Regions from separate parts of the Streptomyces sp. NPDC057565 genome, predicted to be linked through region 2. Evidence: riboswitches for the same ligand, from Rfam matches in the RefSeq annotation. Region 2 holds a riboswitch; the other holds the start of a gene.

Region 1 (4,635 bases), on a different contig from region 2:
ACTCAGCCGACCGGGAAGCCGCACGCCTGATGGCGCACCACCCGGAACAGGGCTGGAGCCTGCTGTGCAACGGCGTCCTGCTCTTCGAGGACACCGGTGAGCTGCTCCCGGACGGGCAGATCATCGCTCCGCATCGGCCGCTGGACGCCGGCCGTGTGATGAAGGCCGCCTGACAGCGGCCCGTAAGAAACGGGGGCCGGCCCGGAGAAGATCTCCGAACCGGCCCCGACGCATGTCCGCGTCACACCCGAACAGGTGAGTCAGTTGTCGTACTCGTCCAGCGGCGGGCAGGAGCAGACGAGGTTGCGGTCACCGAACGCACCGTCGATCCGGCGCACCGGCGGCCAGTACTTGTCGGCGGCCGAGACTCCGGCCGGGAAGACGGCCGTCTCGCGGCTGTACGCGTGCGTCCACTCCCCGCCGAGCATGGCGGCGGTGTGCGGGGCGTTGGTCAGCGGGTTGTCGTCCGCGCTCCACTCGCCGGAGGCCACCTTCTCGACCTCGCCGCGGATGGCGATCATCGTGTCGCAGAACCGGTCGAGCTCGGCGAGGTTCTCGCTCTCGGTCGGCTCGATCATCAGCGTGCCCGCCACCGGGAACGACATGGTCGGCGAGTGGAAGCCGTAGTCGATCAGACGCTTGGCGATGTCGTCGACGCTGACCCCGGTCGCCTTGGAGATCGGCCGCAGATCGACGATGCACTCGTGCGCGACCAGTCCGGCCGGGCCGGTGTACAGGATCGGGTAGTGCGCTTCCAGACGCTTGGCGATGTAGTTGGCCGCGAGTACGGCGACCTGCGTCGCGTGCTTGAGGCCCTCCCCGCCCATCAGGCGTACGTACGCCCAGGAGATCGGGAGAATACCGGCCGAGCCCCACGGCGCGGCCGAGATCGGGCCGACACCGGTCTCGGGGCCCGCGGCGGGCTGCAGCGGGTGGTTCGGCAGATACGGCGCCAGGTGGGCGCGCACGCCGACCGGGCCGACACCGGGGCCACCGCCGCCGTGCGGGATGCAGAAGGTCTTGTGCAGGTTCAGGTGCGAGACGTCGCCGCCGAACCGACCCGGCTTGGCGAGACCGACCAGTGCGTTGAGGTTGGCGCCGTCGACGTACACCTGACCGCCCGCGTCGTGCACCTCGGCACAGATGTCGGCGACGTGCTCCTCGAACACACCGTGCGTCGACGGGTACGTGATCATGAGCACGGCGAGTTCGTCGCGGTGCTTCTCGATCTTGGCGCGGAGGTCCTCGACGTCGACCTCACCGTCGTCGGCAGTCTTCACCACGACGACCTTCATGCCCGCCATCACGGCGCTCGCCGCGTTGGTGCCGTGCGCGGAGGACGGAATGAGGCAGATGGTCCGCTGCTCGTCGCCGTTGGCCCGGTGGTACGCACGCACGGCCAGCAGGCCCGCGAACTCGCCCTGCGAGCCCGCGTTCGGCTGGATGGAGACCGCGTCGTAGCCGGTGACCTCGGCGAGGCGCTCCTCCAGCTCGCGGATCAGCGTGAGGTAGCCCTCCGCCTGCTCGGCCGGCGCGAACGGGTGCAGCGCGCCGAACTCGGGCCAGGTGATCGACTCCATCTCGGTGGTCGCGTTCAGCTTCATGGTGCAGGAGCCGAGCGGGATCATGCCGCGGTCCAGCGCGTAGTCACGGTCGGCGAGCTTGCGCAGGTAGCGCAGCATCGCGGTCTCGGAGCGGTGCTGGTGGAAGACCGGATGGGTGAGGATCTCGTCGGTACGCAGCAGGGACTCGGGCAGTGCGTCGGCGGCAGCGGCGTCCAGCGCCTCGATGTCACCGTCGGCGCCGAAGGCGGCCCAGACGGCGGCGAGCTGCGCACGCGTGGTGGTCTCGTCGCAGGCGAGGGAGACCCGGTCGGCGTCGACAAGACGCAGGTTGACCCCGCGGTCGCGGGCGTCGGCCACGACATCCGCCGCCTTGCCGGGGACACGCACGGTGAGCGTGTCGAAGTAGGCGGCGGTCTCGACGTCGACCCCGGCCGCACGCAGTCCCTCGGCCAGGATCGTGGCGTAGCGGTGGGTGCGCTGCGCGATCGTCCGCAAGCCGTCGGGGCCGTGGTAGACCGCGTACATCCCGGCCATCACGGCGAGCAGCACCTGCGCGGTACAGATGTTGCTGGTGGCCTTCTCGCGACGGATGTGCTGCTCGCGGGTCTGCAGGGCGAGGCGGTACGCCTTGTTGCCGTCCGCGTCGACGGAGACACCGACGAGGCGGCCGGGCAGGCTGCGGGCGAACTTCTCGCGCACGGCCATGAAGCCGGCGTGCGGTCCGCCGAAGCCCATCGGCACACCGAAGCGCTGCGTGGTGCCGACGGCGATGTCCGCGCCGAGGTCGCCGGGCGAGGTCAGCAGGGTCAGGGCGAGCAGGTCGGCGGCGACGGTGACGATCGCGCCGAGCTCGTGGGCCTGCTCGATGACGGGCTTGATGTCGCGGACGGCGCCGGAGGCACCCGGGTACTGGAGCAGCACACCGAAGACACCGCGCTCGGCGATCTCGGCGGGGATGCCCGCGGCGAGATCGGCGACGACGACCTCAACACCGGTCGGCTCGGCGCGGGTCTCGATCACGGCGATGGTCTGGGGCAGGGTTTCGGAGTCGACCAGGAAGACGCCGTCCTTGACCTTGCCGACACGTCGGGCGAGCGCCATGGCCTCGGCGGCGGCGGTGCCCTCGTCGAGCAGCGAGGCGCCGGAGGTGGGCAGCCCGGTCAGCTCGGCGACCATCGTCTGGAAGTTGAGGAGCGCCTCCAGGCGGCCCTGCGAGATCTCCGGCTGGTACGGCGTGTAGGCCGTGTACCAGGCGGGATTCTCCATGACGTTGCGGAGGATCACCGGCGGGGTGAACGTGCCGTAGTAGCCGAGCCCGATCATCGGGGCGAGCACCTGGTTGCGGTCGGCAAGGGTGCGCAGCTCGGCAAGGACCTCGGCCTCGGTACGGGCCGACGGCAGCTGCAGCGCCTCCGCACTCTTGATCACATCGGGCACTGCGGCCGCGGTGAGGTCGTCGAGCGAGCCGTAACCGACCTGGGCGAGCATCTTCGCCTGCGCTTCATCATCGGGACCGATGTGGCGCTGCTCGAAGGGGATGCCCTGCTCCAGCTGGGAGAGCGGGGTGCGACGGGGGGTCATGGTGGAGGCCTCCTGGTCTGTCACGACCTGCGAGGGGCACCACGGCGCGGGTGCCCGGACGGCCTCCCCCTCTGTCATCTCAACCTGAGAGCTTCACCGGTGCGCCCTGAGGCATACCGGCTTTCACCGTCGGTGAGGGAGGGATCCGTCCCGGCTGCTGCCGCCACGAAACCCGCCCTGCTTTCCAGAGTGACCTCGTCCGTGCGGTACGGGGGCCTGAGAGATTCCGGGGAGGATTTGCTCCTTCGGCGCCTGCCGGATGTGCTCCGGAAGACTCTCCCGCACGGGGTCAGCAGCCATCACCAGCCTACCAGCGGGGCTCGCGACGAAATTCTCAAGTGGCCGACAGCCCGAATCTGCACTTTCGTAGAGCCTGTGGAGTAGCCGCGACCAATGGGAGGGACCGTGCAGACCGACATCGATCCGCGCAACCTGATCGGGCGCAAGGCATTCGACCGCAAGGGCACCAAGATCGGAACTGTGGACGAGGTGTATCTCGACGACGCGACCGGCATACCCGAGTGGGCAGCCGTGCGTACCGGACTGTTCAGCAGGGACGCCTTCGTGCCGCTTGAGCCCAGCGAGTTCGTCGACGACGTGCTTCGGATCCCCTTCGACCGTGCGCTGATCAAGGACGCACCCGACTTCGGGGTGGGCCGCCATCTCTCGCCGGAACAGGAGCTTCAGCTCTACCGGCACTACGGCCTGGACTCACCGCCCGACGAGCCGGGCCCGGACCGGGACTTCGGCAGCCTGGCCGGCCAGGACGAGTAATCCACCGGATCACGCACCAGCGGGAGCGGATCGGCCGGCTGCAGGTCCGGATCGTCGACACGGAACGTCCGCACCCGGCCGGGCGGTGACTCGGGTTCCTCGAACCGCACGGTCACCCGGCCCACCCCACTGCCCTGCACCCAGCCGTGGCCGTAGGTGTCATGGCATACGTCGTGCCCGGCGGGCCAGCGCCGGGCCGCGAGCTGTTCGGCGGTCTCCTGCTCCTGTGCCCCGTCCGCCGGCTCGTCCCCGTGGCCGCCCGCGTCCTGCTCCTCTTGGGCCGGGACCTCGGGCGCGGCCCGCTCACCGGCTGCCTGGGCGAAGAGATCCTCCTGCGTGTAGTCGGCGAGCCCCGTGACGCCCACCCCGAGCAGCCGCACCCCTCCGGTGGTGTCCACAGCCTCCAGGAGCCGCGCAGCGGCCTCTCTGACCACGGTGGGGTCATCCGTCGGCCCCCGGAGCGTCTCGGACCGCGTGAGCGTCGAGAAGTCGTATCTGCGCACCTTCAGCACCACGGTGCGTCCCGAGCGCTCCGCGGCCCGCAGCCGCTGGACACAACGGTCCGCCAGGCGCTCGACCTCCGTCCTGACCCGGACCCGGTCGTGCAGATCCATGTCGAAGGTGTCCTCGACCGACACCGACTTGGCGTCGCGCTCGGCCACGACGGGGCGGTCGTCGTACCCAAGAGCCATGCGATGGAGCGCGACGCCGTGCG
Region 2 (4,635 bases):
GTGGAGAACTCGACGCCTATGAAGAGAACGGGATCGCCGCCCTCGATGCTGGCCAGCGTCCGGCGTGCGGTGCGCACGACGCCGCTCTCCTCGAATTCCCCGGCCGCGGCCGCGAGGAAGTCGACGGGCTCCTCCTGCCAGTCCGGCTCGTACAGCCGGACCCGTCCGCCGGTGGCCGGCCCGTCCAGCGAGGTGCGTCCGGCACGGCAGAGCTCGGCGACGGCGGGCGGCGGCAGCGGCATGCCGACAGCGCCGCCCGGGTTGACCGCGATGCCGAGCTGCGGGGGCAGCCCGCGGGCGAATTCGACGGCGGGCGCCACCGTGAAGGACATATGGGTACCGACGCACTGCAGGAACTGCTGTTCGGAGCTGAAGACGGGGACGTACGGAGCGCCCTCGATCTCCACCGTCGGCAGGTCGAGCGACGGGGCATCGGGGCCCCCGCCGTTGGGAAGCGGCACCCAGACGTGACTGCGGCCGAGCACTTCGACGAGCCTGCCGCCCGCCTCCGGGCTGCCCAGCGAGGCGACCAGTACCTCTTCGAGCTCATTGGCCGGCCATCCGCTCTGCGGATGGTTCTGGACCGGTGCCGGAATGTCCACTGCGCTGCTTCCCCTTCTCACCCATGCCTTGCCGCAGAACAGTAACTCCGGCGCGCCCCTCCGCGCTGACGGACGACCGGGGGTGCCAGGGCCTCTCTTGCGGATCATGCCGGGCGCGTGGGGCCTGATCCGAAGAGGAGGACCCTCAGGGCTGTCCCGTCGTCCCCTGGGCGTCGGCGAACGTGATCCGCGCCAGCATCCCGGCCGCCTCCCGGTCCAGCAGCACTGCGGAGGAGCAGCCGAGCGGCAGGGCGCCCGCCTCGGTGTCCCGCACCAGCCGGCCGACGGCCCTGCGGTGCCGGGCGAAGGCGTATCCGGAGACTCCGCGCCCACGCTCGCGCTGGCCCTCCCTGGCCTCCTGCGGGGTGACGTCGAGCAGCACGAGGTGCAGCGTGCGGGCGCGACGCCGTGCGTGCCGGGCCAGCCAGCCCCGCACCCATGTCTGGGTCCCGCAGTCGTGGACGACGACGGACTCACCGGAGCGCAGCGCCCGCCACAGCCCCCAGTAGTGGGCGACGCGGACCAGCGGGCGGTAAAGGGCGTACGGGAGTAAGCGGGGCACCCGCTGCGCCCAGCGGTCCCGGGTGTCCTGGGAGTCGATGGCCCGTGCGGCCACCGCCCGCCGGATCAGTGTCGACTTTCCGCCCCCCGGCAGCCCGGAGACCACCACCACATCGCCTGCCTCGAAATGCAGCCCGCGCGGGCTGCGCCCGGCGCGCTCGCGCAGGTCCCGCACCACGGGCGCGTGCGTGCCCGGCAATTCCCGGGCGGGTGCGCCCGGCTGCGCGGGCATCGCGCCGTGCGCGGCCCCCGCGGTCGTCGCGTACCGCTGCAACGTCATCGCCCTCCCCTGTCGGGTCACCCACGTCTGCCCACGAAGTGTAAAGAAAAGGTAATGCGATACAACCGTCCCACTACTCGTCCCGTGCACGGGGTACCGACGCCCCACTCTTCCGCAATGCGTGCAATGATGACCCGGCCAACTGCATAAAGGCCGCTTGAATCCGCGCGGGAGAGCTCCGGCCACAGTGTGTGCCGGGCGCCGAAGGAGCAAGATCCTCCCTTGAATCTCTCAGGCCCCGTACCGCGTGGACGAGGCAGATCTGAAAAGCGAGTCGCCCGGCGGCTCCACCCAAGGTGCAAGCCGAACCCCCCGGGGGTCTCTCGGCGAACCTCTCAGGTTCCGATGACAGATGGGGAGGGATCGTCATCGTCGTCATGCCCTGGGAGCCACACCTATGAGCAACGCCCCCCGTCTCACCGCCCTCGACGCCCTGCATCGCTCGCTGGGCGCGACCATGACCGACTTCGCCGGCTGGGACATGCCGCTGCGGTACGCCAGTGAGCGCGACGAGCACAACGCGGTGCGCACGAAGGCGGGTCTCTTCGACCTGTCGCACATGGGTGAGATCACCGTCACCGGTCCGCAGGCCGCCGCGTTCCTGAACTTCGCGCTGGTCGGCAACATCGGCACCGTCGCCGTCGGCCGCGCCCGCTACACGATGATCTGCGCCGAGGACGGCGGCATTCTGGACGACCTGATCGTCTACCGGCTGGGCGAGACCGAGTACATGGTCGTCGCCAACGCCGGGAACGCCCAGATCGTGCTGGACGCGCTGACCGCCCGCGTCGACGGGTTCGACGCCGAGGTGCGCGACGACCGCGACGCGTACGCGCTGCTCGCCGTGCAGGGCCCCGAGTCCCCCGCCATCCTGGCCTCGGTCACCGACGCCGACCTGGACGGTCTGAAGTACTACGCGGGTCTGCCCGGCACCGTCGCCGGTGTGCCCGCGCTGATCGCCCGTACCGGTTACACCGGCGAGGACGGCTTCGAGCTGTTCGTCGCCCCCGAGCACGCCGAGCAGCTCTGGCAGGCCCTCACGGCGGCGGGCGCCTCCCGTGGCCTGATCCCGTGCGGTCTGTCCTGCCGCGACACGCTGCGCCTGGAGGCGGGCATGCCGCTGTACGGGCACGAACTGACGACCGAGCTGACCCCGTTCGACGCCGGTCTCGGCCGGGTCGTGAAGTTCGAGAAGGAGGGCGACTTCGTCGGCCGCAAGGCCCTGGAGGCCGCCGCCGAGCGCGCCGAGACCGCCCCGCCGCGCAAGCTCGTCGGCCTGATCGCCGAGGGCCGCCGGGTGCCGCGCGCCGGCTACCCCGTTGTCGCCGAGGGCCAGGTCATCGGCGAGGTCACCTCCGGCGCCCCGTCGCCGACGCTGGGCAAGCCGATCGCCATCGCGTACGTGGACGCCGCTCACGCCGCGCCCGGGACCACGGGCGTCGGAGTGGACATCCGGGGCAGCCACGAACCGTACGAGATCGTCGCCCTGCCGTTCTACAAGCGCCAGAAGTGACGCAGTCGCGTCTCACACCGTAAGACCACCGTTCATCAGCACTCCCCCGCGTACAGGAGAATTCAGGTCATGAGCAACCCCCAGCAGCTGCGTTACAGCAAGGAGCACGAGTGGCTGTCGGCCCTCGAGGACGGTGTGGCCACGGTCGGCATCACCGAGTTCGCGGCCAACGCGCTCGGTGACGTCGTCTACGCCCAGCTCCCGGAGGTCGGTGACACGGTGACCGCGGGCGAGACCTGCGGCGAGCTCGAGTCGACCAAGTCCGTCAGCGACCTGTACTCGCCGGTGACCGGCGAGGTCACCGCCTCCAACCAGGACGTCGTGGACGACCCGTCGCTGGTGAACTCCGCTCCCTTCGAGGGCGGCTGGCTGTTCAAGGTACGCGTCGCGGAGGAGCCGAAGGACCTGCTCTCCGCCGACGAGTACACCGAGTTCTCCGGCAACTAAAGACTCCAAGGGACCACCTGATGTCGCTTCTCAACTCCTCCCTCCACGAGCTGGACCCGGACGTCGCCGCCGCCGTCGACGCCGAGCTCCACCGTCAGCAGTCCACCCTCGAAATGATCGCCTCGGAGAACTTCGCTCCGGTCGCGGTCATGGAGGCCCAGGGCTCCGTCCTCACCAACAAGTACGCCGAGGGCTACCCGGGCCGCCGCTACTACGGCGGCTGCGAGCACGTCGACGTGGTCGAGCAGATCGCCATCGACCGGATCAAGGCGCTGTTCGGCGCCGAGGCCGCCAACGTCCAGCCCCACTCGGGTGCGCAGGCCAACGCCGCCGCGATGTTCGCGCTGCTGAAGCCGGGCGACACGATCATGGGTCTGAACCTGGCCCACGGCGGTCACCTGACCCACGGCATGAAGATCAACTTCTCCGGCAAGCTCTACCACGTGGTCCCGTACCACGTCGACGACACCGGTGTCGTGGACATGGCCGAGGTCGAGCGCCTGGCCAAGGAGTCCAAGCCGAAGCTGATCGTCGCCGGCTGGTCCGCGTACCCCCGTCAGCTGGACTTCGCCGCCTTCCGCCGCATCGCGGACGAGGTCGGCGCGTACCTGATGGTCGACATGGCGCACTTCGCGGGCCTGGTGGCCGCGGGTCTGCACCCGAACCCGGTTCCGCACGCCCACGTCGTCACGACCACCACGCACAAGACCCTCGGCGGTCCGCGCGGTGGCGTCATCCTGTCGACGCAGGAGCTCGCCAAGAAGATCAACTCTGCCGTCTTCCCCGGTCAGCAGGGTGGTCCGCTGGAGCACGTGATCGCGGCCAAGGCGGTCTCGTTCAAGGTCGCGGCGACCGACGAGTTCAAGGAGCGCCAGCAGCGCACCCTGGACGGCGCCCGCATCCTCGCCGAGCGTCTGGTCCAGCCGGACGTCACCGAGGTCGGCGTCTCCGTCCTCTCCGGCGGTACGGACGTGCACCTGGTCCTCGTCGACCTGCGCAACTCGGAGCTGGACGGCCAGCAGGCCGAGGACCGGCTCCACGAGCTCGGCATCACGGTCAACCGGAACGCCATCCCGAACGACCCGCGGCCGCCGATGGTCACCTCGGGTCTGCGGATCGGCACGCCGGCCCTGGCCACCCGCGGCTTCCAGGCCGAGGACTTCACCGAGGTCGCCGAGATCATCGCGTCGGCCCTCAAGCCGTCGTACGACGCCGACGACCTCAAGGCCCGC

What was found. Region 2 has a riboswitch for glycine ahead of gcvT (glycine cleavage system aminomethyltransferase GcvT). Riboswitches for the same ligand answer to the same signal wherever they lie in the genome.
Region 1: linked by a shared signal. The riboswitch ahead of gcvP (aminomethyl-transferring glycine dehydrogenase) and the one ahead of gcvT (glycine cleavage system aminomethyltransferase GcvT) in region 2 are both predicted to bind glycine.

What each region holds. Positions count from the first base shown of each region.
Region 1 is NZ_JBHVFU010000040.1:9,333-13,967, reverse strand. It holds gene ACFU8W_RS37980 (DUF5999 family protein) at 1-173, shown strand, start outside; gene gcvP (aminomethyl-transferring glycine dehydrogenase) at 261-3,146, opposite strand; glycine riboswitch at 3,341-3,438, opposite strand; gene ACFU8W_RS37970 (PRC-barrel domain-containing protein) at 3,540-3,920, shown strand; gene ACFU8W_RS37965 (DNA polymerase IV) at 3,845-4,635, opposite strand, start outside.
Region 2 is NZ_JBHVFU010000011.1:83,664-88,298, reverse strand. It holds gene ACFU8W_RS21655 (enhanced serine sensitivity protein SseB) at 1-602, opposite strand, end outside; gene ACFU8W_RS21650 (AAA family ATPase) at 748-1,443, opposite strand; glycine riboswitch at 1,602-1,699, shown strand; gene gcvT (glycine cleavage system aminomethyltransferase GcvT) at 1,841-2,956, shown strand; gene gcvH (glycine cleavage system protein GcvH) at 3,026-3,403, shown strand; gene glyA (serine hydroxymethyltransferase) at 3,424-4,635, shown strand, end outside.